Regions from separate parts of the Cobetia sp. 10Alg 146 genome, predicted to be linked through region 2. Evidence: predicted binding sites of a transcription regulator. Region 2 holds the regulator's gene; each other region holds the start of a gene.
What was found. The regulator LexA, encoded in region 2, represses DNA repair genes until DNA is damaged. The targets are predictions, from matches to a motif close to TACTGTNTANNTANACAGTA.

Region 1: a site for LexA is predicted at 2,162-2,181, ahead of recA (recombinase RecA). Genes of this name have one in related genera too.
Region 3: a site for LexA is predicted at 3,307-3,326, ahead of ruvC (crossover junction endodeoxyribonuclease RuvC). Genes of this name have one in related genera too.
Region 4: a site for LexA is predicted at 1,554-1,573, ahead of QD172_RS06105 (YqiA/YcfP family alpha/beta fold hydrolase). Genes of this name have one in related genera too.

Annotation. Positions count from the first base shown of each region.
Region 1 is NZ_JARWKT010000007.1:82,268-88,394, forward strand. It holds gene QD172_RS13160 (regulatory protein RecX) at 201-839, opposite strand; gene recA (recombinase RecA) at 987-2,048, opposite strand; gene QD172_RS13170 (CinA family protein) at 2,280-2,801, opposite strand; gene mutS (DNA mismatch repair protein MutS) at 2,970-5,549, shown strand; gene fdxA (ferredoxin FdxA) at 5,802-6,125, shown strand.
Region 2 is NZ_JARWKT010000002.1:391,721-397,847, reverse strand. It holds gene topA (type I DNA topoisomerase) at 1-2,585, shown strand, start outside; gene QD172_RS04670 (DUF6586 family protein) at 2,585-3,064, shown strand; gene QD172_RS04665 (hypothetical protein) at 3,318-3,557, shown strand; gene lexA (transcriptional repressor LexA) at 3,688-4,317, opposite strand; gene QD172_RS04655 (TetR/AcrR family transcriptional regulator) at 4,869-5,546, shown strand; gene QD172_RS04650 (L,D-transpeptidase) at 5,546-6,088, shown strand.
Region 3 is NZ_JARWKT010000001.1:69,861-75,987, reverse strand. It holds gene ybgC (tol-pal system-associated acyl-CoA thioesterase) at 1-404, opposite strand, end outside; gene ruvB (Holliday junction branch migration DNA helicase RuvB) at 401-1,444, opposite strand; gene ruvA (Holliday junction branch migration protein RuvA) at 1,649-2,263, opposite strand; gene ruvC (crossover junction endodeoxyribonuclease RuvC) at 2,672-3,250, opposite strand; gene aspS (aspartate--tRNA ligase) at 3,500-5,287, opposite strand; gene QD172_RS00260 (zinc ribbon domain-containing protein) at 5,431-5,655, opposite strand; gene QD172_RS00255 (D-2-hydroxyacid dehydrogenase) at 5,970-6,127, shown strand, end outside.
Region 4 is NZ_JARWKT010000003.1:17,460-23,586, reverse strand. It holds gene pgi (glucose-6-phosphate isomerase) at 1-1,529, shown strand, start outside; gene QD172_RS06105 (YqiA/YcfP family alpha/beta fold hydrolase) at 1,669-2,415, shown strand; gene parE (DNA topoisomerase IV subunit B) at 2,570-4,450, shown strand; gene parC (DNA topoisomerase IV subunit A) at 4,576-6,127, shown strand, end outside.

The DNA of each region.
Region 1 (6,127 bases), on a different contig from region 2:
GCATGACTTCCGCATGGTTTCTGCATATTCATCCATGTGGGAATGCATGGAGGTGCAATGAAAAGCATGAAAGAAGGCGCCTGCCCCGTGCCGTCGCAAGACGACCTAGTATAACGCCTGTTCGCGCAAGCTAAAGGGGGGGAAATGGCTTGAGTGACCGGTTTGCGCGTTCCGAGCCATTGCCCGGGCAATGGCTGGCCTCACGCCTCGTCTTCCGTCCAGGCGGACTCCATGGCGTAGCGCAACTGCTCGTAGTCGAAGCCGCGCTGGAGCAGGAAGCGCTCTCGGCGCGCACGCTCCTTGTGACCCTCGCCCGCTGAGGAAAAGCGCCTTGCCAACGTCTCGCGCGCCAGCTCGAAGAAGTCCACCGCATCAACATGTCCAAAGGCATCAGGCACCGGATCACAGGCAGCACGCATCACGGCACCTGACGTCTCGTTGTCGATGCCACGCTGGCGCAACTCCTGCTGGATACGCCTGGGGCCCTGCCCCCTCAGCACCCGTGTCCGCAGGAAGCTGGCGGCGAAGCGCTCATCGGATTGCAGGCCTTCCTCGACCAGACGCTCCAGCACTTCCTCGATCAGCAGCTCGACCTCATCACGACTCAAGCGCGTCTCGGCGCCCTCCTCGCCACTCGCGGACTGCTCCGCCAGCGCATCATCGCTGACGGTCTGCAGGTAGTCGCGCTCCTTGAGATAGTCGTGCAGCTCGCGACGGCTGTGCTCGCGGCGTGCCAGACGTGCGATGGCGTCATTGCGGGCACGCCGTTGCGGCGTCATCGCGCCGACATCGAGGGGCTGATAGTCCGGCCCGACGGTCTCTCTTTCCTGATCGTGCATGTTGGCGCTCCTTTCTGGAGAGGCACCCAAGATGGCGAAATCCCCGGTGCAAAACGCACAGCGCCCGCCACCGAAAACGGGGCGGGCGCTGCAGATCACTGAAAGGCGCTGAAATCAGCGCTCAATGAACACGTTCTCGAGCAGGTCTCAATCGAGATCCAGATCATCTTCATTTTCGGCGACCACTTCTTCCTTGGCCTCTTCCTTGGTTTCCGGAGAAGCCAGCAGCTGGGCGCGAATCTGGCTCTCGATCTCTTCCATGATCGCGGGGTTATCCTCCAGATACTGGGCGGAGTTGGCCTTGCCCTGACCGATCTTGCTGCCCTGGTAGCTGTACCAGGCACCTGCCTTGCCGACCAGACCACACTGCACGCCCAGATCAATGACCTCACCGGCGTGGTAGATGCCCTTGCCGTAGAGAATCTGGAACTCGGCCTGGCGGAACGGCGGCGCGACCTTGTTCTTCACGACCTTGACGCGAGTCTCGTTACCGGTGACTTCATCGCCGGACTTCACGGAGCCGGTACGACGGATGTCGAGACGGACACTCGAGTAGAACTTCAGCGCGTTACCACCGGTGGTGGTTTCCGGGCTACCGAACATCACCCCGATCTTCATGCGGATCTGGTTGATGAACACCACCATGCAGTTGGCATTCTTGATGTGACCCGTCACCTTGCGCAGCGCCTGGGACATCAGACGCGCCTGCAGGCCGACGTGGGAGTCACCCATCTCACCCTCGATCTCGGCACGCGGCGTCAGGGCTGCCACAGAATCGACGATGATGACGTCGACACCACCGGAACGCACCAGCATGTCGACGATCTCGAGTGCCTGCTCACCGGTATCCGGCTGGGAGACCAGCATCTCGTCCAGATTGACGCCGAGCTTCTCGGCGTAGGACGGATCCAGCGCGTGCTCGGCATCGATGAAGGCACACACCTTGCCCTGCTTCTGGGCCTGGGCGATGACCGAGAGCGTCAGTGTCGTCTTGCCCGAGGATTCCGGACCGTAGATCTCGACCACTCGACCGAAAGGCAGGCCACCGATGCCGAGCGCGATATCCAGGCCCAGAGACCCGGTGGATACCGACGGGATGGCCACACGCGGGGCATCGCCCATGCGCATGACGGCGCCCTTGCCGAACTGGCGCTCGATCTGGGACAGCGCCGCGTTCAGCGCCTTGGTACGATTGTCGTCCTGTGCCATGTGGCCTCCTGTCGAACGGCGGCGCCGCATGGGCAACCACCTGAAATAGGAAATTCTCAAGCTTCGGGTGATGCAGAGACTGTCAGCCTAGCGGCTGGGCTGTCATGGCAAAACCCTGTATACATGGACAGTATGATGCCGCATGTTTCATCGTTCTGCCAGTCCGGTGATGCGCTTTTTCAGGCAGCAGTCTCAACGCAGAGGGTTGCATGCGTCTCGAGCCTCACCAGTTCAGCCCTGCCAGGCTTCCACGCATTCGATCAAGCCTTGCAATGCCACCCTCACGGCAGCGTCGCGCACGACCTGCCGGTCTCCCGGAAAGTGGAAACACCGCGCCTGCTGTCGCGCCTCACTGCCCCATGCCAGCCACACCGTCCCCACGGGCTTTTCTTCACTGCCGCCTCCCGGACCCGCCACCCCACTGATTGCCACCCCCAGTTCGGCACCGCTGTCACGACACGCTCCCCTGACCATCTCGCGCACGACGGCCTCGGAGACTGCCCCGAAGTCCGCGAGCGATGCTTCGCTGACGCCGAGCAGACGCCGCTTGGCCGCATTCGAGTAGGTCACATAGCCCGCCTCGAAATAGCCGGAGCTACCGGAAATCGCCGTGATCGCGGCACTCACGCCGCCCCCGGTGCATGACTCTGCAGCAGTGATCTGGACTCCGCGCGCCAATGCCAGCGCCTGCAGCTGCTCGGCCAGTGCATTCGCATCCGGTGCCTCGGACGTCGTATCCGTCAATCGGGCCATGAACGAACTCCTTTCTAGAAGTGGTCTGAGGAAAAGGGAAGCGAGCAGGAGGCATCACAGGCATTGGAGCCGGCCGCGCCAGTCCGTAGAATATCGCGCATCCCGCATGCCGTGTTCTCGCATGTGCGTCTTTTTCCCATTGCAGTGCAGTCAAGGAAGTCCATGGCCATGGCCAAGAACAGCGCGCCCCAGATGACGCCGATGATGGCGCAGTACATGAAGATCAAACGCGAGCACCCCGGTGTGCTGCTGTTCTATCGCATGGGCGACTTCTATGAGCTGTTCCATGAGGACGCCAAGCGAGCCGCGCAACTGCTCGATATCACCCTGACGGCACGTGGCAGCTCCGGCGGCTCCCCCATTCCCATGGCAGGGGTGCCTTATCACAGCGCCGAGGGTTACCTGGCACGCCTGGTGAAAATGGGCGAATCCGTGGCCATCTGCGAGCAGATCGGCGATCCCGCGACCACCAAGGGCCCCGTCGAGCGCAAGGTGGTGCGCATCGTCACACCGGGCACCCTGCATGACGAGGCGCTTCTGGATGCCAGCCGTGACAATCTGCTGGTGGCGCTGCATCGAGACGGTGAGACCTGGGGCCTGGCGGCACTGGAGCTTTCCTCAGGACGCTTCAGCGTACTGGAAGTCAATGGCGATGAAGAACTGCTGGCCGAGATCCAGCGTCTGTCACCCGCCGAGCTGATGGTCGGCGAGAGTCGTGAACTGCCAAGCAGTCTTGCCTCACGCCCGGGCCTGACCCGTCAGAGCGACTGGCATTTCGACCATGAGACCGCGTTGCGCCTGCTCTGCGATCAGTTCGGCGTTCAGGACCTCAATGGTTTCGGTTGCAGTCATCTGACCTGCGCGGTCACCGCTGCTGGTGCCCTGCTCGACTACGCGCGTGACACGCAGCGCACCGGTCTGCCCCACGTGACGGCGCTGGCCGTCGAGAGTCGCGACGATTCGGTCGTGATCGATGCCGCCAGCCGTCGCAACCTCGAGATCGACACCAATCTTGGCGGCAGCAGCGACAACACGCTGGCCAGCGTATTGGACGTGACTGCTACCGCGATGGGCTCACGCCTGCTCAAGCGCTGGCTCAACCGCCCGCTGCGCGATCAGACCCAGATCGGCCAGCGCCAGGCGGCAGTGCAGCGCTTGATTGAGGGTGACTACCCCTTCGAACTGCAAGGCCTGCTCAAGCGGATCGGCGATGTGGAGCGCATCCTGGCGCGTGTTGCACTGCGCAGCGCCCGCCCGCGAGACATGGCGCGCCTGCGTGATGGCCTCAATACACTGCCAGAGCTGCGTGCCGTGCTCGCCAGCGTCGAGAAAGGCAGTGCCATCGATGACCTGCGCGATGGCATCCGCCTGTTCCCCGCCCTCTCGGCCATGCTCAGCGAAGCGCTGATCGAGAATCCGCCGGTCGTGCTGCGCGATGGCGGGGTGATCGCCGATGGCTACGACGATGAGCTGGACGAGTATCGCGGCCTCTCCGAGAACGCCGGTCAGTATCTGGTGGCCCTCGAGACTCGTGAGCGTGAGCGCACCGGCATCAGCAACCTCAAGGTCGGCTACAACCGCGTGCATGGTTACTTCATCGAGCTGCCGCGCTCCCAGTCAGCGGAAGCTCCGCCGGAATACATCCGCCGCCAGACGCTCAAGAATGCCGAGCGCTTCATCATCCCGGAACTCAAGGAATTCGAGGACAAGGCGCTGTCGGCCAAGTCCAAGTCGCTGGCCCGCGAGAAGCTGCTGTATGAGCACCTTCTGGATGACCTGAATACCGAACTGGATGGCCTGCAGCAGACGGCACGCGCCCTGGCGTCACTGGATGTGCTCACCGCCTTCGCTGATCGCGCCGCCGCACTGGACTTCGTCCGCCCACAGCTCAGCGACACGCCGGGAATCGACATCGAAGGCGGCCGCCACCCGGTGGTGGAACATGTCAGCGACCACCCCTTCGTGCCCAACGACGTGCGCTTTGACGATGCGCGCCGCATGCTGGTGATCACCGGCCCCAACATGGGCGGTAAATCCACCTACATGCGTCAGACTGCGCTGATCGCACTGCTCGCGCATACCGGCAGCTTCGTACCCGCCGCTCGCGCCTGCATCGGCCCGCTGGATCGCATCTTCACGCGTATCGGCTCCTCGGATGACCTGGCCGGTGGCCGCTCGACCTTCATGGTCGAGATGACCGAGACTGCCAGCATCCTGCACAACGCCACCGACGAGAGTCTGGTGCTGATGGATGAGATCGGTCGCGGCACCTCGACCTTCGATGGCCTGTCATTGGCCTGGGCAAGCGCCGAGCACCTGGCCCGCACGCGCGCCTTCACGCTGTTCGCGACCCATTATTTCGAGATGACGGCACTCCCCGAGCACGTCGATGGCGTGGCCAACGTTCACCTGACCGCCGCAGAGCATGGCGATGGCATCGTCTTCATGCACCGTGTCGAGGAGGGGCCGGCAAGCCAGAGTTATGGCCTGCAGGTTGCCCAGCTGGCCGGGGTCCCGCAGAACGTCATCCTGCGTGCACGTGAGAAATTGACCAGTCTCGAGCAGCAGGAGGTCGATCGTCCGCAGGTTGCCCGTGAAGATGCACTCGGCCAGCCAGTACCGCAGCAGAATGATCTCTTCGCGGCACCGCCTCACCCGATCGTCGAAGCCTTGACCCAGCTGGACCCGGATGACCTGAGCCCCAAGCGGGCACTGGAACTCATCTATGAATGGCGCAAGATCCAGTAAGCGGCGGAGTGAGTCGACTGACAAGTCGCATGACACCATGCGCCTGCCGACACTCGACAGTGCGCGATGGGCATAGCACCATTCCAAAACGATCCGCCCACGCTGATTGCGAGGGCGGCAGAGCGCCACTAGAATAACGCCTTATAACACTCGCGCCGCTTATAACCTGAAACTCAAGATGCCGCTCAGACGGCACAGAGTGGCGCTGGACCACGACCTACGAGAGACGCCGACCCGCGTCAGGAGACCCAGATGGCATTCATCGTCACCGAGAACTGCATCCGCTGCAAATACACTGACTGCGTGGAGGTCTGCCCGGTCGATTGCTTCTATGAAGGCCCCAACTTCCTGGTCATCAACCCGGACGAGTGCATCGACTGCGCTCTGTGCGAGCCGGAGTGTCCCGCGGAAGCCATCTTCTCCGAGGACGAAGTGCCGGAGAATCAGAAGGAATTCATCGAGCTGAATGCCGATCTGGCCGAAGTGTGGCCGAACATCAGCGAGAAGAAGGACGCCATGGAAGACGCTGAGAAGTGGGATGGTGTCGAAGGCAAGCTCGAATACCTGGAGCAGTAAAT
Region 2 (6,127 bases):
ATCTCGGCAACGACTTCGTGGTGAAGTCGAGTGTCGGGCATATCCGCGATCTGCCGACCAGCGGTAGCGGCAAGCAGGCCACCGATCCCAAGGAGCGTGCCCGTCAGGCAGCCGAGACGCGCAAGATGTCGCCGGAAGCCAAGGCGGCTCACAAGGAAAAGAAGGCCAAGACGCAGCTCATCCGTCGCATGGGGGTAGACCCGGAGAACGGCTGGGAGGCGCATTACGAGATCCTGCCCGGCAAGGAAAAGGTCGTCTCCGAGCTGACGCGCCTGGCCGAGAAGGCCGACACCATCTATCTCGCGACGGATCTGGACCGCGAAGGGGAGGCGATTGCCTGGCACCTGCGCGAGACCATCGGTGGCGACGATACCCGCTACAAGCGCGTGGTGTTCAACGAGATCACCAAGAAGGCGATCACGGCGGCCTTCGATGAGCCGGGCGATCTGAAGATGGACCGCGTGCATGCTCAGCAGGCGCGTCGCTATCTGGATCGTGTCGTCGGTTTCATGGTCTCGCCGCTGCTGTGGGCCAAGGTGGCTCGTGGGCTGTCGGCCGGGCGAGTGCAGTCGGTTGCCGTGCGCTTGATCGTCGAGCGTGAGCGTGAGATCCGTGCCTTCATTCCGGAAGAATTCTGGGATGTGCACGCAGAGCTTGCCGCGACCAGCGGCGAGGCGATCCGTTTCGAGTTGGCGCGTCAGGATGGCAAGGCCTTCCGTCCGACCAGCGAGAAGGAAACGCTGGATCGCATCGCGGCGCTGCGTACCGCTCGGCTCGCGATTTCCAATCGCGAAGACAAGCCGACCCGCTCCAAGCCGAATGCCCCCTTCATCACCTCGACCCTGCAGCAGGCGGCCAGCAGTCGTCTCGGCTTCTCGGTCAAGAAGACCATGATGATGGCGCAGCGCCTCTACGAGGCCGGTTACATCACTTACATGCGTACCGACTCGACCAATCTGTCGGCGGACGCGGTGGCCACCGCGCGGGACTTCATCGCTGAGGAATTCGGCGACAACTATCTGCCGCAGGCCGCCAACGTCTACTCCAGCAAGGAAGGCGCCCAGGAAGCTCACGAAGCGATCCGTCCCTCCGAGGTGGCGCGTCGCGCGACGGACCTCACCGGCATGGAGCGTGATGCGGAGCGTCTGTATGAGCTGATCTGGCGTCAGTTCGTCGCCTGCCAGATGGTGCCGGCGGAGTATCTGTCCTCGACCCTGACCATCGAGGTCGATGGCTACGAGCTGCGCGCCAAGGGCCGGGTGCTCAAGTTTGACGGTTATACCCGCGTGATGAAGCCGGCGGGCAAGAAGGAAGAGGACCAGTCACTGCCGGACCTGGCCATCGGCGAGGTGCTGGAGCTGGTCGAGCTGGACCCGCAGCAGCACTTCACCAAGCCGACGGCGCGTTACACCGAAGCCAGTCTGGTCAAGGAGCTGGAGAAGCGCGGCATCGGCCGTCCTTCGACCTATGCGGCCATCATCTCGACCATTCAGGATCGTGGTTACGTGGCGCTGGAAAATCGGCGTTTCTACGCCGAGAAGCTGGGTGACATCGTCACTGATCGTCTCAGTGAATCCTTCAAGGACCTGATGGACTTCGGCTTCACCGCGCGCATGGAAGACTACCTCGATGAGGTGGCCAACGGTCAGCGCAACTGGCGTGAACTGCTGGATGCCTTCTACGCCGAGTTCAAGGCCGAGCTGGATCACGCCCAGTCAGAAGAGGGCATGCGCCCGAATCAGCCGGTGCCGACCGATATCGCCTGCCCGACCTGTGGCCGCGAGATGCAGATCCGTACCGCCTCCACTGGCGTCTTCCTGGGGTGCTCCGGTTACAACCTTCCGCCCAAGGAGCGCTGCAAGACCACCATCGACCTGTTGCCGGGGGATGAGGCGGTCGCCGCTGACGCGGATGAGAATGCCGAGACCGATGCACTGCGTGCCAAGCGCCGTTGCCCGATCTGCGCCACGGCCATGGACAGCTATCTGATCGACGAGCAGCGCAAGCTGCACGTCTGCGGCAACAGCCCGGACTGCGTGGGACATGAAGTCGAGCAGGGTCAGTTCCGCATCAAGGGCTACGATGGGCCGGTCATCGAGTGCGACAAGTGCGGTGCCGACATGCAGCTCAAGACCGGGCGTTTCGGCAAGTACTTCGGCTGCACCAACGAGGATTGCAAGAACACCCGCAAGCTGCTCAAGTCCGGTGAAGTGGCACCGCCGAAGATGGACCCGATCCCCATGCCGGAACTTGCCTGCGTGAAGGTCGAGGATCACTACGTGCTGCGTGATGGCGCCAGTGGCCTGTTCCTTGCCGCCAGTCAGTTCCCCAAGAATCGCGAGACGCGTCCGCCGCTGGTCAGCGAGCTCAAGGCGCATGCCGACGAGCTCCCGGAGAAGTATCACTTCATCCTCAAGGCGCCGGAGAAAGACCCCGATGGCCGCCCGACGCAGATTCGTTTCTCGCGCAAGGCCAAGGAGCAGTTCGTGATGACGGACGAAGATGGCAAGGCGACGGGGTGGAAGGCGACCTTCGACAACGGCCGTTGGGTCGTCGAGGACAAGCGCAAGGGAGCCAAGAGCTGATGAGCCAGCGTGGCCGCACCAATCAACTGCTGTATCAGGCCGAGTTGCTGCTGGAGCAGGCGGCCGTCGCGACGCGTGATGAGCATGCCGTCGCACGGCGCATGGCCGGTGAGGAAGGGGCGCTGGCGTTGATGGAGCTGGCATTGGCCTCGTTGATCGAGGAGTGCGCCGCGTCGGCACGCTGGCCTGAGGGCAGCTGGCGCGAGCGGCTGGCCACACCGCCGACTCCCGTGGCGGAAATCGAGCAGTTGCGAAGCCTGCAGGCGCAGCCGGACAGTTGGTTGAGCCAGCTGGTGGCCGATATCACGCGTCTGCATGAAGAGGGCGGTGCTGCCCGGCGTGAGGAAGGCCAGGCGCGTGGCGATGGTCTCATCATCGCCGCGGCGGCCAATGCGCCTCTGGCAGAGCGTCTCGCCACGGCAGTCAGCGCCATGAAGGCGTTGCTGTCACACCTTCGCGAGTCGAATGTGGAGTGGTAGCGTCGCGCCTTGCCTGACCCGAAGGCGCTGGCATGTCACGCACCTGTCATTCAGGTGACGCCCTGGCATGACGGGTGCTAGACTGGCGGCATTGTGGCAAGCCCTGCATTCTCCGGTACGACCATGGCTCTGGCTGTGGTCGTACTTTTTTCTGCATTGTCGCCAGTGACTGCAAGTCGCAGGGCCTGCCCGCCGTCAAGCTGACGATCACAACGACGCCGGTATCCTCAGGATGCCGTGCAGGAGGAATGACGTGTCCGATCCCGCCGTACTTGAAATCGTGCAAATGGAAGATGGGGAAGTGATCCTGCGTGCCGCCGAGAGTGAAGGTGAGCCACTTCTGAGTATCCGCATCTCCGATGAAGCTGCCGATCTGCTGCGTGACAATCGCTTCGAGGTCGCGCGTGAGATGATCGACCACGCCATCACCCGCACCCGCCTGTGGGATGGCGAGGATGATGAAGACGAGCAGTCGGAAGGCATGGTGCACTGAGCACTTCCCGCATGTCTGCCTGCCACGAAAAAACCCGCCAATCGGCGGGTTTTTTCGTGGATGCCCTGATGGCGACAATCGTCATCTGCGCGTCAGCGCTGTGAGGACAGACTGCCTGCGAGCCTTGAGATCAGTGCAGGCCGCCATCGCGGATCACGCCCACGCCGAGGCCCTCGATTTCCAGGCTGTCCGTGCGCAGATCCACCTTGATGGGAGCGAAGTCCTCGTTCTCGGCTTCCAGCCATACGTAATGGCCATCGCGACGGAAACGCTTCACCGTCACTTCATCCCCCAGACGCGCCACCACGATCTGTCCGTCACGCACGCTGCTCGTGCGGTGCACGGCCAGCAGGTCACCTTCCAGAATGCCGACATCCTTCATCGAGACCCCGCGCACGCGCAGCAGATAGTCGGCGGCAGGCGAGAAGTAGTCACTGGGCAGCGGGCAATGGCGATCGATATGCTGGCTGGCCAGGATAGGGCTGCCAGCGGCCACTTCCCCGATGACCGGCAGGCCCTGCTCGCTATCCTCTTCCGCCTCGGCCAGAGACGGCACGCGGATGCCCCGCGAGGTGCCCGGCACCATCTCGATGGCTCCCTTGCGCTTCAGGGCACGCAGATGCTCTTCCGCGGCATTCGGTGAGCGAAAGCCCAGTGCCTGGGCGATTTCGGCACGCGTTGGCGGATAGCCTGAGGACTTGATGGTCTTGATGATGAAATCGAAGACATCCTGCTGGCGCGGAGTAAGCGGCTGAGTCATGGGCATTGCCTTTGGCCTGGGCGGCATCTGAGCTGACGGCACGGGGTGTGCATCCATACAACTGTCATTGTATCCAGTCATGGCGGTCATGCAAGGCATCGTGGTTGCTTTGGCAGCAACGTTGCCGGCATCTTCGTCGACATCGACATGCTGACGCGAGACAGCGGGTGTCCGGGACGCCCCATGACCATCCCGTCCCCGAATGTCCCGCGTGAATGCGCGTCCTGCCGGTCTTGGCTGTCGAGTGTTTGAAACAACCAGCAATTGCCAGTCATGGCATGGACAGCTAGAATTACCTTGTTTCAAACGAATGTTCGTCGGGCGCATCCGGCTACCGGTACACAGGCCCTGTGTGTCCTGTGCTCGGGACACGGCTCGTGGCAGCCTCCGCCTCGGAGTCGCTGCCTGACACGCGGTGCGTGAAGACCGACATGTCGTTTGATTGACCTGCATGAGAAGAGTCGCCCCCCGGGCCACGGCCTTGCCGTTTCCCGGGGGGACAAGGACTCCCGTGCCCCCTCGTGACTGATCACCTGACAAGGCATCCGCCCATGGCCCAGACCGATACCGTTACCCGTATCCTCGATACCGCCGAGGTCCTGTTCGCCGAGCGAGGCTTCGCCGAAACCTCGCTGCGCAATATCACCAGCAAGGCCAAGGTCAACCTGGCGGCGGTCAATTATCACTTCGGCTCCAAGAAGTCATTGATCCAGGCAGTGTTCGCCCGCTATCTCGACCCCTTCAGCGAGCGTTTCCATGCGGCACTCGACAGTGTCGAGCAGCAGCATGCCGGTCGTCAGGTGCCGCTGGAAACGCTGCTGGAAGTGATGGCGCGCACGGTGCTGGAGGTGCCGGCCGAGCGCAACAGCCTGCGTACCTTCATGCGCCTGCTCGGGCTTGCCTATACCCAGGGGCAGGGTCACATGCGTCGCTACATCCGCGAGCATTACGGCACGGTCTTCAGCCGCTTCGCCGAGCTCCTGAAGCTTGCGACGCCGGACCTGCCAGACAACGAGCGCTTCTGGCGTCTGCACTTCATGCTCGGCAGCGTGATCTTCACCTTCTCGGGACTGGACGCACTGCGCGATATCGAAGAGGCCGAATACGGCCATCACACCAGTGTGCGCGAGCTGATCCAGCACATGCGTCCGGTGGTGGTGGCGGCGATGGCGGCTCCGCTGCCGGCCTCGCTCGGAGATGGTGAAGCGGTCACCCAGGCGGCCAGCTGATGGCTTGCTGGGTGGCGGTGGATCTCACCCGCCAGCGTCTTGAGATACGCAATGACGCGCCCAGTGGCAGTCGTGATGCGCCGCCCCCCGCGGCTGACCCTGACACGCTGGTGCATGCCTGTGCGATCTCCAGCGGCCTCAACGGTATCGGCGAGCTCGATGGCAGCGGTTGCACGCCGACCGGCTGGCATGTGGTTCGCGCCGCGATCGGGGAGGGCAATCCGCGTGGTGCCGTCTATCGTGGGCGGCGCTTCACGGGAGAGGTGTTCACGCCTCGACTGGCCGCCGAGCACCCCGAACGCGACTGGATCTTGACGCGTATCCTGTGGCTCAGCGGTCGTGAGGCCGGCATCAACCGTGGCCGCAACGCGGCGGGACAGCGCGTCGACAGCCTGCGGCGCTACATCTACTTCCATGGCACGCCGACCAGCGAGCCGATGGGCACCCCGGCCTCCCATGGGTGCATTCGTCTGCGCGATGAGGATCTGCTGTGCCTTTACCAGCATGCGCCCGCCGGAACGCCAGTGCTGTTGCATGCCTGACGCTGCGTTGCCTGGCGGCTGGTGCTCGCGACTGTTCGA
Region 3 (6,127 bases), on a different contig from region 2:
CGCAATGTGCTGGCATCGACACAGGCAATCACCACCTCGGCATCACTCAACATCACCCCGTCCTTCATCACCTGTTGATGAAAGACAAGGCGCGCGCCACGCAATTCACCTGCCGTTGCCGTGACCTGAAGCAGATCATCCAGTCTCGCAGGACGATGATAGCGACTGGCCACACTGTGCACGACAAGCTGGATACCGCGCTCCAGAAGTGTCTGCTGGGAATAGCCACGTGCGCGCAGCCATTCACTGCGTGCACGCTCCATGAAGCGCAGGTAATTGACGTAATAGACGATGCCACCCGCATCGGTATCCTCGATATAGACCCGCACCGCATGATGAAAATCGCTCGTCTGCTCAGTCAACGTTTCCTCGCCGGGTCTGGATGTCTGCAGAGACGACATCATGCGTCTTCCTGCCCACCCGGCGTCAGACGCGCCTGGGTCTCACGCGGTGTGATGCCGAAATGCTGATAGGCGGAACTGGTCACCACGCGCCCACGCGCCGTTCGCATCATGAACCCCTGCTGAATCAGATAGGGCTCCAGCACATCCTCGATGGTATCGCGCTCCTCGCCGATGGCGGCCGCCAGCGAATCCACTCCGACGGGCCCGCCATCGAACTTCTCGATCATCGACAGCAGCAACCGGCGATCCATATGATCCAGCCCGTGGCTATCCACATTGAGCATGTTGAGCGCCTTGTCCGCGACATCCAGCGTCAGACGGCCATCGCCGCGCACCTCGGTAAAGTCACGCACCCGCCGCAAGAGCCGATTGGCGATACGCGGCGTCCCTCGCGAGCGTCGTGCGATCTCGCGTGCGCCATCCATCTCCACTTCCATGCCTGACAGCTTCGCGCTGCGCGAGACGATACCGGTCAGCGACTCGATATCGTAGAACTCGAGGCGCTGAACGATGCCGAAGCGATCTCGCAGGGGCGCGGTCAACAGCCCAGCCCGGGTCGTCGCCCCCACCAGAGTGAATCGTGGCAATTCCAGCTTGATCGAGCGGGCAGCCGGGCCCTCACCGATCATGATATCCAGCTGATAGTCCTCCATCGCGGGATACAGCACTTCCTCGACCGCCGGTGACAGCCGATGGATCTCATCGATGAACAGTACATCGCCTTCCTGGAGATTCGTCAGCATGGCGGCCAGGTCACCTGCCCGCTCCAGAACCGGTCCGGACGTCGACTTGATGTCCACGCTCATCTCACTGGCAATGATGTGTGCCAGAGTGGTCTTGCCAAGTCCCGGGGGCCCGAATACCAGGGTGTGATCCAGGCTATCGCCACGACCGCGAGCGGCACTGATGAAGATTTCCATCTGCTCGCGCACGATCGGCTGACCGATATACTCATTCAGCGTTCGCGGCCGATTGGCGCGATCGATCCGTTCTTCCGGATCATGCGTGGCCGCGGAGATCAGTCGATCCGACTCCATCATGATGCTTGCTCAACTCCTGATGACTCATGCTGCAGACATGAATCATGTGGCGAGAGGTGGTCTGACCGAGGCAGTGAAATGATCTTGCGCCAATGCAATCAAGCGCGCACTTTCTACCCCAGTCGCCGGCCATTCCCTAGTCAATAAATCCAATCAGATCGTGCCTATTCTGTCATTCACGCTATCAGGCACGAGACACGTGCGCTAGCTGGCCATCTTGCGGGCCAACGCCGCCTTGATGAGGGCTTCCGTGGAGGCACCTGTCTCGAGTCCCGAGAGCATCTTGGCCGCCTCGACCGGCTTGTAGCCCAGCGCGACCAGAGCGGCTTCGGCGTCGGCCAGGGGATGGGTAACCGGCGGCTGTGGCTGCGAAGCGCGCGCCATTTCCGACAGACCATCGTCCTGCGGAATCGTCCAATGCTTGAGCCGGTCGCGCATCTCGATGATCAGGCGGTCCGCCGTCTTCTTGCCGACGCCGGGCAAGCGAGTCAGTGCCCGACTGTCTTCGTCGTGCACGCAGCGAATGAAATCGGCCTGCTCCATTCCCGAGAGAATCGCCAGCGCCAGGCGCGGCCCGACCCCGGAAATCTTGATCAATTCCCGGAACAGACGACGCTCCGGCTCCTTGCCGAAGCCATAGAGCAACTGGGCGTCTTCACGCACGACCAGATGGGTGAACAGCTGACAGTCCTCCCCGACAGCCGGCAAACCCAGCAAGGTATTCATGGAGGCTTCAAGTTCATAGCCCACACCCTGTACATCGAGTACCAGATGAGGCGGCTGCTTTTCGAGCAAACGCCCGGTCAGACGTCCAATCATGTTTCGGGCTGTCCTTGAGTCTTCAGTGCCGCCTGCTCATCACATCAGGTGTCAGGCGGCACGGGTTGTTGCGATGCGGGCAAGCCTACCAAAGATAACGTGCAGGCGGCATGTCCGAGTGTCACGACGATTTTGTCGCATGAATCTGACAGTCACTTGTTGCCATGAGGCCAGATGCAGGCAGCATGCGGATGCCAGCAGAACGCAAGATGCTGCCTGACATCGTGAAAACAAGCCTACAAGTGACTGAAAAATTGGAATTTATTGATAACGATAGCGTATCTGGCGCAAGCGGGCTTGTCACTTCTCGCCTGTAGAGGCCGTCTTCGGCACACGCCGGAGTCTGCTCCCCACTCTCTTCAGCCCCTGACCAGACACTCTTCAGACCCTACGTGACCAGCAGACACCTCATTTGCCCGGCTCAAAGTCACGCCAGCTACTGCTGCGTCGTGCGCGGGTACTCTTGCGCCCTGCACCCGCCCCCAGGCCCAACGCCTCCAGCTGCGCGCTGCTCGGGGTCAGTCGCATGCGTGCAAAGCAATGTGTCAGCGCGATGGCCAGAGCATCCGCGGCATCCGCCTGAGGCGTTGCAGAGAGCTTGAGCGTATGGGTCACCATATGCTGGACCTGCGCCTTGTCTGCTGCACCCGATCCCGTGACAGCCTGCTTGATCTGTCGCGGCCCATACTCTGATACCGGCAGGCCGTGGTTCGCCGCACACACGATGGCTGCCCCACGTGCCTGACCGAGCTTGAGCGCGGAGTCGGCATTCTTGGACATGAAGACCTGCTCGATGGCGAACTCCGCCGGGCAATGCATGGCAATCACTTCACTGATACCGGCGTAGATCTGCGCCAACCGCTGGTCGAGGCTGACCTGGGACATGCGGATGCAACCACTGTCCACATAGCGGGGCTGAGCCGCCGAGACGTCCAGTACGCCGTAACCGGTCAGGCGTGACCCCGGATCAATGCCAAGAATGATCATGCCACCGCCTCACGTCTCACACTCATTGCCTCTCCACCCCTGTCGTCTTTCGTGCTTACTGTGTATATAACCAGCCACAATGCCACAAAAAAGGCGGTGCGACACTGTCATTGCCTGCATCATCTGCAGGTAACAGTCTCACACCGCCTTGCCGGGGGTCACTTGCCCGCTTGCGCGGGACTCCCCCTCTCCCGGGCGCTGATGGCGCCTGTCAGGAGAGGTTGATCACCCCGGGGTCATTCGCCTGGATCAGGCCTGACCGCCTTCCTCTTCAACCTTGACCTTCTGACGCAGACGGATGTTCAGCTCCTTGAGCTGCTCACCGCTGACTTCCCCCGGGGCGTCGGTCATCATGCAGCCAGCGCTCTGGGTCTTCGGGAAGGCGATGACTTCACGAATGGTCTTGGCGCCGGTCATCAGCATGACCAGACGATCGAGACCGAAGGCCAAACCACCATGGGGCGGCGCGCCGAACTTGAGCGCGTCGAGCAGGAAGCCGAACTTCTCTTCCGCTTCCTCCTCGCCGATGCCCAGCACTTCGAACACGGTACGCTGCATGGCCTGGTCGTGGATACGGATGGAACCGCCACCCAGCTCAGTGCCGTTGATGACCATGTCATAGGCGCGAGACAGTGCCGCTTCCGGATCGGCCTTGAGTTCTTCCGGGGTGCAGGACGGCGCGGTGAACGGGTGGTGCAGCGCGCTCAGGCGGCCGTTGGCATCGGCTTCGAACATCGGGAAGTCGACGACCCACAGCGGTGCCCATTCGCGGGTGTAGAGGTTGAGGTCTTCGCCCAGCTTGACGCGCAGCGCGCCGATGGCCTCGGCCACGATGTTGGCCTTGTCGGCGCCGAAGAACACGATGTCGCCATCGACGGCGCCACAGCGGTCCAGCACGTCATCCACGACGTCTTCCATGAACTTGACGATCGGCGACTGCAGACCCTCGATGCCCTTGGCACGCTCGTTGACCTTGATCCACGCCAGGCCCTTGGCACCGTAGATGCCGACGAACTTGGTGTAGGCGTCGATTTCCTTGCGTGACAGGCTGGCACCGCCCGGCACACGCAGCGCGGCGACACGGCCCTTGTCATCCTTGGCCGGGCCGGAGAAGACCTTGAAGTCCACACCGCTCATCAGGTCATCGACATCGACCAGCTCCAGCGGGATGCGCAGGTCCGGCTTGTCGGAACCGAAGCGCTGCATGGCTTCGGAATACGGCATGGTCGGGAAGTCGCCCAGCTCGACATCCAGCACTTCCTTGTAGAGACCACGGATCATGGTCTCGGTCATGCCCATGATGTCCTTCTCGTCGACGAAGCTGGCCTCGAGGTCGATCTGGGTGAATTCCGGCTGACGATCGGCGCGCAGATCCTCGTCACGGAAGCACTTGGCGATCTGGTAGTAACGATCGACACCGGCGACCATCAACAGCTGCTTGAACAGCTGCGGAGACTGCGGCAGCGCGAAGAAGCTGCCGGCATAGGTGCGGCTCGGCACCAGATAGTCACGTGCCCCTTCCGGCGTGGCACGCGTGAGAATCGGGGTTTCGATGTCGAGGAAGCCCAGGGCTTCCAGCTGGGCACGCACGCTGTGGGTGATGCGTGAACGCAGGCGCAGCTTGTCGATCATGTCCGGACGACGCAGGTCGACATAACGATACTTGAGGCGAACTTCCTCACCGACCTTGTTGTGGTCGTCCAGCTGGAACGGCGGCGTCTGTGCGGTGTTGAGCACTTCGACATCCTTGGCCAGCACTTCGATCATGCCTGTCGGCATGTTCGGGTTCTGGGTGCCTTCCGGGCGCATGCGAATACGGCCCTTGATGCGCAGGACGTACTCGCTGCGCGCCTTGTCGGCAGTGGCGAAGGCATCGACGGTGTCCGGATCGACGACGATCTGGGCGATACCGTCACGGTCGCGCATGTCGAGGAAGATGACGCCACCGTGGTCGCGACGGCGGTGCACCCACCCGCACAGAGTGACATCCTGATCGATCAGGGTCTCGTTCAGTTTGCCGCAATAGTGGCTGCGCATGTTGATTCCTTGTTGCTCAAATTCGTGATCGACGCACTGGTGCGCGTCTGTCTCAGAGGGCCTGACGCTGGAGATGCCTGCCACTCATGCATGACCTTGCACATGGATGGCAGGCATGACAGCTGGCCTGATGACGGGAGACATCAGGACGAGCTATCGCCACCTCCGGCCAGATTCTTCTTGCTGCCGGACTTGAAATCCGTTTCGTACCAGCCACTGCCCGCCAGACGGAAACCGGCGGCGGATACCAGCTTTTCCAGCTGGTCCGTCTTGCATTCCGGACATTCCGTCAGCGGCGCGGCGCTGATCTTCTGCAACTTGTCCATCCGATGGCCACAGGCCTTGCAGTGGTATTCATAGATCGGCATGGTTTTTTCCTGACGATACTGGTCCCGAGCGCATGAATGCGAGTCGCGGACCATGACAATGTTATGCCTTGCGGCGCCCTTGCATCAGACGTGCCGGAGACATCAATATGAGTGACATCTCAAGCACAGCTTCGGAACGCGTACAATAAGGCCAGTTGAACGTCTTTCAAGTCAAAGCGAAAGGGCCACATTATAGCGTGCTCGGCCCCTTGCGGGGCAACACCTCGATAGATTCCCGGCAATGCGCCGTCATGCCCGGCCAGGGTCAGGCCTCATTCACTGCCGCCCGGCCGTCTCACGTCATGAGGACACCGATGTCTGATCCCCAACTCGCATCTGCAACTCCCCCTACTGCTGCCGCTGGTGCTGGCCCGCAGGCCGTGATGCTCGACATGGCATCACTTGGCGACGGCCTTGACTTCAGCCGCCTGAAGGACCGGGTCAATGGGCTTGTCTGCCATGATGCCACGTT
Region 4 (6,127 bases), on a different contig from region 2:
GCCTGGATCTCTCCAAGCAGCGGCTCAAGCAGGAGACCCTGGAGCTGCTGCTGGAGCTGGCGCGGGAAACCGGTGTCGAGCAGGGCATCAAGCGTCTGCTGGCCGGTGAGCACGTCAATCGCTCGGAAGATCGCCCGGCCCTGCACGCGGCCCTGCGTCTGCCACGCTCAGCAAGGCTCGAGGTGGATGGCGAGGATGTGGTACCTGCCATCCACGAGAGCCTCGAGCGGCTCGCCGAGATGGTCGAGACCTTCCATAGCGGGCAGTGGCGTGGTGCCACCGGCAAGCCGATCACCGATGTGGTCAATCTGGGGGTCGGTGGCTCGGACCTGGGGCCGCTGATGGTCTCGAGCGCGCTGAGCGATTGCCGTCCCAAGGGTGTCCATGAGGTCGGCGTGCACTTCGCCTCGACCATGGATGGCTCACAGCTGGCGGACTACCTGCAGTCCTTCAGTCCGGAAACCACCTTGTTCATCCTGTCGTCCAAGTCATTCTCCACCATCGACACGCTGTCCAATGCCCGCACCGCCCGCGACTGGCTCAAATCACGCCTCGACCCGCAAGGCCGTCTGGAAGGGCTGATCAATCGCCAGCACTTCATCGGCGCATCCGCCAAGCCGGAGAAGATGAGCGAGTGGGGTATCGCACCGGAACATCAGCTGCTGTTCTGGGACTGGGTCGGCGGGCGCTACTCGCTGTGGGGCACCATCGGGCTGCCCATCGCGCTCAATGTCGGCATGGACAACTTCCGTCGCCTGCTGGCGGGGGCGCATGAGCTGGATGAGCATTTCCGCACCGCACCGCTGGAAGACAATCTGCCGGTATTGCTGGCGCTGGCGGGTATCTGGAACAACAACTTCCTCGATATTCGCGCCCACTCCATCCTGCCCTACGACGGCCGCCTGGAATACTTCGCAAGCTACCTCGAGCAGCTGGAAATGGAATCCAACGGCAAGTCGGTCACCAACGATGGCGAGATGGTTGATTACTCCACCTGCCCGGTGCTGTGGGGCCAGCTGGGCCCGAACGCCCAGCATGCCTTCTATCAGCTGCTGCATCAGGGTACCCAGGCAGTGGAATGTGACTTCATCGCGCCGATGCGTCGCTATGACCATGTCGAGGACGCCGAGACCCGTGCCCACCTCAAGGCGCAGCACCGTCTGACACTGGCCAACTGCTTTGCCCAGTCGCGCGTGCTGATGCTGGGCGATGACGCGATACCGGGTGACGAGGCCCAGCCGAATCACAAGCGTTATCGTGGCAATCAGCCCTCGACCACCCTGCTGCTGGAAGCGCTGACGCCGGAAACCCTGGGGGCCCTGATCGCGCTTTACGAGCAGAAGGTCTTCGTCCAGGCCACCATCTGGGACATCAATCCGTTCGATCAGTGGGGCGTGGAGCTGGGCAAGCAGATCGCCACCGCGACGGAAGCGACCATGACCACGGGAGAAGGCTTCGAGCAGCTGGACGCTTCCAGTCGTGCCTTGATCGAGTCCGTGTGGGCCGCCCAGGGGCAGGACCCGCGCTGACGGGGAATCACGCAGGCGATCATCCTCTGTTGATTTATACAGTATTCTCGCTATCCTATATGGGAATCAATCGTTTACACTAGACACCTTGCCGCGAACCGAGCGTGAGCCGTTCGGTTCGCGCGTGTCGGGAGCGCTGATGAGCCGTCCCCATTACCCTGCGCAGGCAGGCGTTGTCGTTCCTCCGGTCAGGGGCGTGTTGTACCTGCATGGTTTCAACTCGGCCAGTTGCTCGCCCAAGGCGCAGTTGATGAAGCGTGCGGCCGCCGAATTCGGTCTGCCCTGCGTCGCGCCTGACATCCCACCTCAACCCGCTGCCGGGCAGGCGGTGGTGGAGGAGGCCTATCAGGCGCTCTGCGCGCAGTTGGATCTCGACCCGGCTGACCCTGCCTGTGACGACGCCATCGTGGTGATCGGCAGCTCCATGGGTGGCTTTCTGAGCACCTGGCTTGCCGCGCGTGAGGCTGCGCGACTCGATGGACCCCAGGGCTGCGAGCAGAGCGTATGGCGTCAGGGGCCGCGCACGGTATTGATCAACCCAGCCGTGCGCCCGGTCAGGCTCGTCACGGCATGGCTGGGGTCGACCCACGCCAACCCCTATACCGGCGAGTCCTTCACCGTCACCGAAGCATTCGGTCCGGCGCTGGCCGCACTGGAAGCGATCCCCGTCACGCCGCAGCGCACCCTCGTGCTGCTTGCCACGGCGGACGAGACATTGGACGTCAACGATGCCGCAAGCCTCTATCAGGATTGCCGGCTGATCCTCACGCCGGGAGGGGATCATGGATTTGCCAGACTGGCGGAGTACCTGCCTGCCATCATGGCGCATGCCGGCCATCGTCTGGCCCCGTCGCTTGCGACATCCTTCCACGTCGCACCCTGCTAACGTGTCGAGGACGGTTGGGCGTGCGGGCCGGACAGGAAGATGAATCCGTCATCGGATCGTTCGGCCAGCGGCGACTCTCTTCAGAAAATCAGGCAGAGGCATCGCCATCCGTGATGCGTCTGCCGGACGTCAACACCAAGGACACAAGGCTGCGATGAGTCAGTACAGCGCCAGTTCCATCGAGGTTCTCTCCGGCCTCGAACCGGTCCGCAAGCGGCCCGGCATGTATACCGATACCACTCGGCCCAACCACCTGGTCCAGGAAGTCATCGACAACTCCGTCGATGAGGCGCTGGCGGGTCACGCGAAGGAAGTGCGCGTGAAGCTGCTGGAAGACGGCGGTATCGAGGTGGCGGATGATGGTCGTGGCATGCCCACTGACATCCACCCCGAGCATGGTGTGACCGGGATCGAGCTGATCCTCACCAAGCTGCACGCGGGGGGCAAGTTCTCCCAGGACAGCTATCGCTTCTCGGGCGGGCTGCACGGCGTGGGGGTCTCGGTGGTCAACGCCCTGTCGACACGCCTTGAGGTGGAAGTCTGCCGTGAGGGTCTGCGTCAGCGCATTGCCTTCGAGAATGGCGAGAAGGTCGAGGAGCTGAGTCAGATCGGTACCGTCGGCAAGCGCAATACCGGCACTCTGGTGCGTTTCTGGCCGGACGAGAGCTACTTCGACAGTCCGCGTCTGGCGATGGCGCGCCTGCGTCACCTGCTGCGCGCCAAGGCGGTATTGTGCCCGGGGCTCAAGGTCGTGCTGACCGAGACGGATGGCAGCGAGACGGCCTGGCATTACGAGGATGGCCTGCGCGACTATCTGCTCGGCGCCACCGATGGTTTCGAGCGACTGCCGGAATCGCCGTTCGTCGGTCATTTCGAGGATGAGGAGCATGGCGTCGACTGGGCCATCCAGTGGCTGCCGGAAGGCGGCGAGCTGGTGCAGGAGCCCTACGTCAATCTGATCCCCACGCCGCTGGGCGGCACCCACGTCAATGGCCTGCGTTCCGGCCTGCTCGAGGCACTCAAGGAATTCTGTGACTACCGCAGTCTGCTGCCGCGTGGCGTCAAGCTGAGTGCGGATGACCTGTGGGAGCGCGCCGCCTTCGTGCTGTCGGTGAAGATGCTCGATCCACAGTTCGCCGGCCAGACCAAGGAGCGCCTGTCCTCGCGCAGTGTCGCGGCCTTCGTCTCCGGCGTGGTCAAGGACGCCTTCTCGCTGTGGCTCAATCATCATGTCGACCAGGCCGAAGCGCTGGCGGAACTGGTGATCTCGGCGGCCCAGCGCCGTCTGAAAAGCGCCAAGAAGGTCGCGCGCAAGAAGGTCACTTCCGGGCCTGCGCTACCGGGCAAGCTCTCGGACTGCTCAAGCTCCGACCCTGCCGACAGTGAGCTGTTTCTGGTCGAGGGGGACTCGGCTGGCGGCAGCGCCAAGCAGGGTCGCAACCGCGAGACCCAGGCGATCCTGCCGCTGCGCGGCAAGATCCTCAATACCTGGGAAGTCGAGTCGCATGACATCTACTCCTCCCAGGAAGTCCACGACATCGCGGTCGCCATCGGGCTGGACCCGGGCTCGGATGATCTCACCAAGCTGCGCTACCACAAGGTCTGCATCCTGGCGGATGCCGACTCCGATGGCCTGCACATCGCCACGCTGCTGTGCGCGCTGTTCGTGCGGCACTTCCCGGCGCTGGTGGATGCCGGGCGCGTCTTCGTCGCCATGCCGCCGCTGTATCGCATCGACCTGGGCAAGGAAGTCCATTACGCCCTGGACGAGAGCGAGAAGGCGCACATCCTCAAGCAGCTCGAGAGCAAGCGTGGCACGCCCAACGTGCAGCGCTTCAAGGGGCTGGGTGAGATGAACCCGCTGCAGCTGCGCGAGACCACCATGGCGCCGGACACTCGCCGCCTGGTGCAGCTGACGCGCAGCGCGGATGACGGCACCCACGAGATGCTCGACATGCTGCTGGCCAAGAAGCGCGCCAGTGATCGCAAGAGCTGGCTCGAGGACTACGGCAACATGGCCGACATCGAGGTCTGATCATCGGCTGAGTTTCGAGAGCAGCTGAACTTCGAATGCCAGACAAGCTGCGCGACAGCATTCTTTCGGGAGCGCCAGAGTCTTGCGCTCCCCGGTTTTACGCTCGTAATCAAGGTCAAGCGCCCATGAGCATGGATATCCAGGTTGCGGAGGGTGACGTCGAACGTCTGGCCCTGCGCGACTACACCGAAAAGGCGTACCTCGACTACTCGATGTACGTGATTCTTGACCGCGCCCTGCCGCATGTCGGTGATGGCATGAAGCCGGTGCAGCGCCGCATCGTCTATGCCATGCGCGAACTGTCATTGACGGCCAATGCCAAGTACAAGAAGTCGGCGCGTACCGTCGGCGATGTGCTGGGCAAGTTCCACCCCCACGGTGACAGCGCCTGTTACGAGGCGATGGTGCTGATGGCGCAGCCGTTCAGCTATCGCTATCCGCTGGTGGATGGGCAGGGCAACTGGGGTAGCCAGGATGACCCCAAGTCCTTCGCGGCCATGCGTTACACCGAATCGCGTCTGTCGAAATATTCCGAGGTGCTGCTGTCCGAGCTCTCCCAGGGCACCGTCGACTGGGTGCCCAACTTCGATGGCACCATGAACGAGCCCAAGGTGCTGCCGGCGCGTCTGCCCAATGTGCTGCTCAACGGCACCACCGGCATCGCGGTGGGCATGGCGACCGACATTCCGCCGCACAACGTGCATGAAGTCGTGGCCGCCACACGCCACCTGCTGCGCAACCCGGACTCCGACAGCGATCAGCTGATGGACTTCCTGCCGGCACCGGATTTCCCCACCGAGGCGGAGATCATCACGCCGCGCACCGACCTCGCCAAGCTCTATCGCACCGGTCGTGGCAGCGTGAAGATGCGCGCCCGCTATGTGCTGGAAGAAGGCGATATCGTGATCACGGCGCTGCCGTATCAGGTCTCCGGCGCCAAGGTGATCGAGCAGATCGCCGCCCAGATGCAGGCCAAGAAGCTGCCGATGGTCGCGGACCTGCGCGATGAGTCCGACCACGAGAACCCGACGCGCCTGCTGATTCAGCCGCGCTCCAATCGGGTCGATATCGAAGGCCTGATGGCGCACCTGTTCGCCACCACGGATCTCGAGAAGAACGCGCGCGTCAACATGAACGTCATCGACCTCAAGGGTCGCCCGCGCGTGATGGCGCTGCACGAGATGCTGGCCGAGTGGCTGCGTTATCGTCGTGCCACCGTGCGTCGCCGTCTCGAGCATCGCCTGGCCAAGGTCGAGGACCGTCTGCATATCCTCGAGGGGCTGCTGACGGCTTACCTGAATCTCGACGAGGTGATTCGCATCATCCGCGAGGAGGAAGACCCCAAGGCCAGCCTGATCGAGACCTTCCAGCTTTCCGAGCGTCAGGCCGAGGCGATCCTCGAGCTGCGTCTGCGTCACCTGGCACGTCTTGAAGAGATGAAGCTGCGGGGCGAGCAGGACGAGCTCAAGCGCGAGCGCAAGCACCTCAAGCATCTGCTGGGCAATGACGAGGCCCTGACCGATCTGATCGACAGTGAGCTCGAGCAGGCTGCCACTGACTTCGGCGATGCACGTCGCTCGCCGCTGGTCGAACGCGGCGAGGCCAAGGCGCTGTCGGAAGTCGAGCTGATGGGTGCCGACCCGATCACCGTCGCGCTGTCCGAGAAGGGCTGGATCC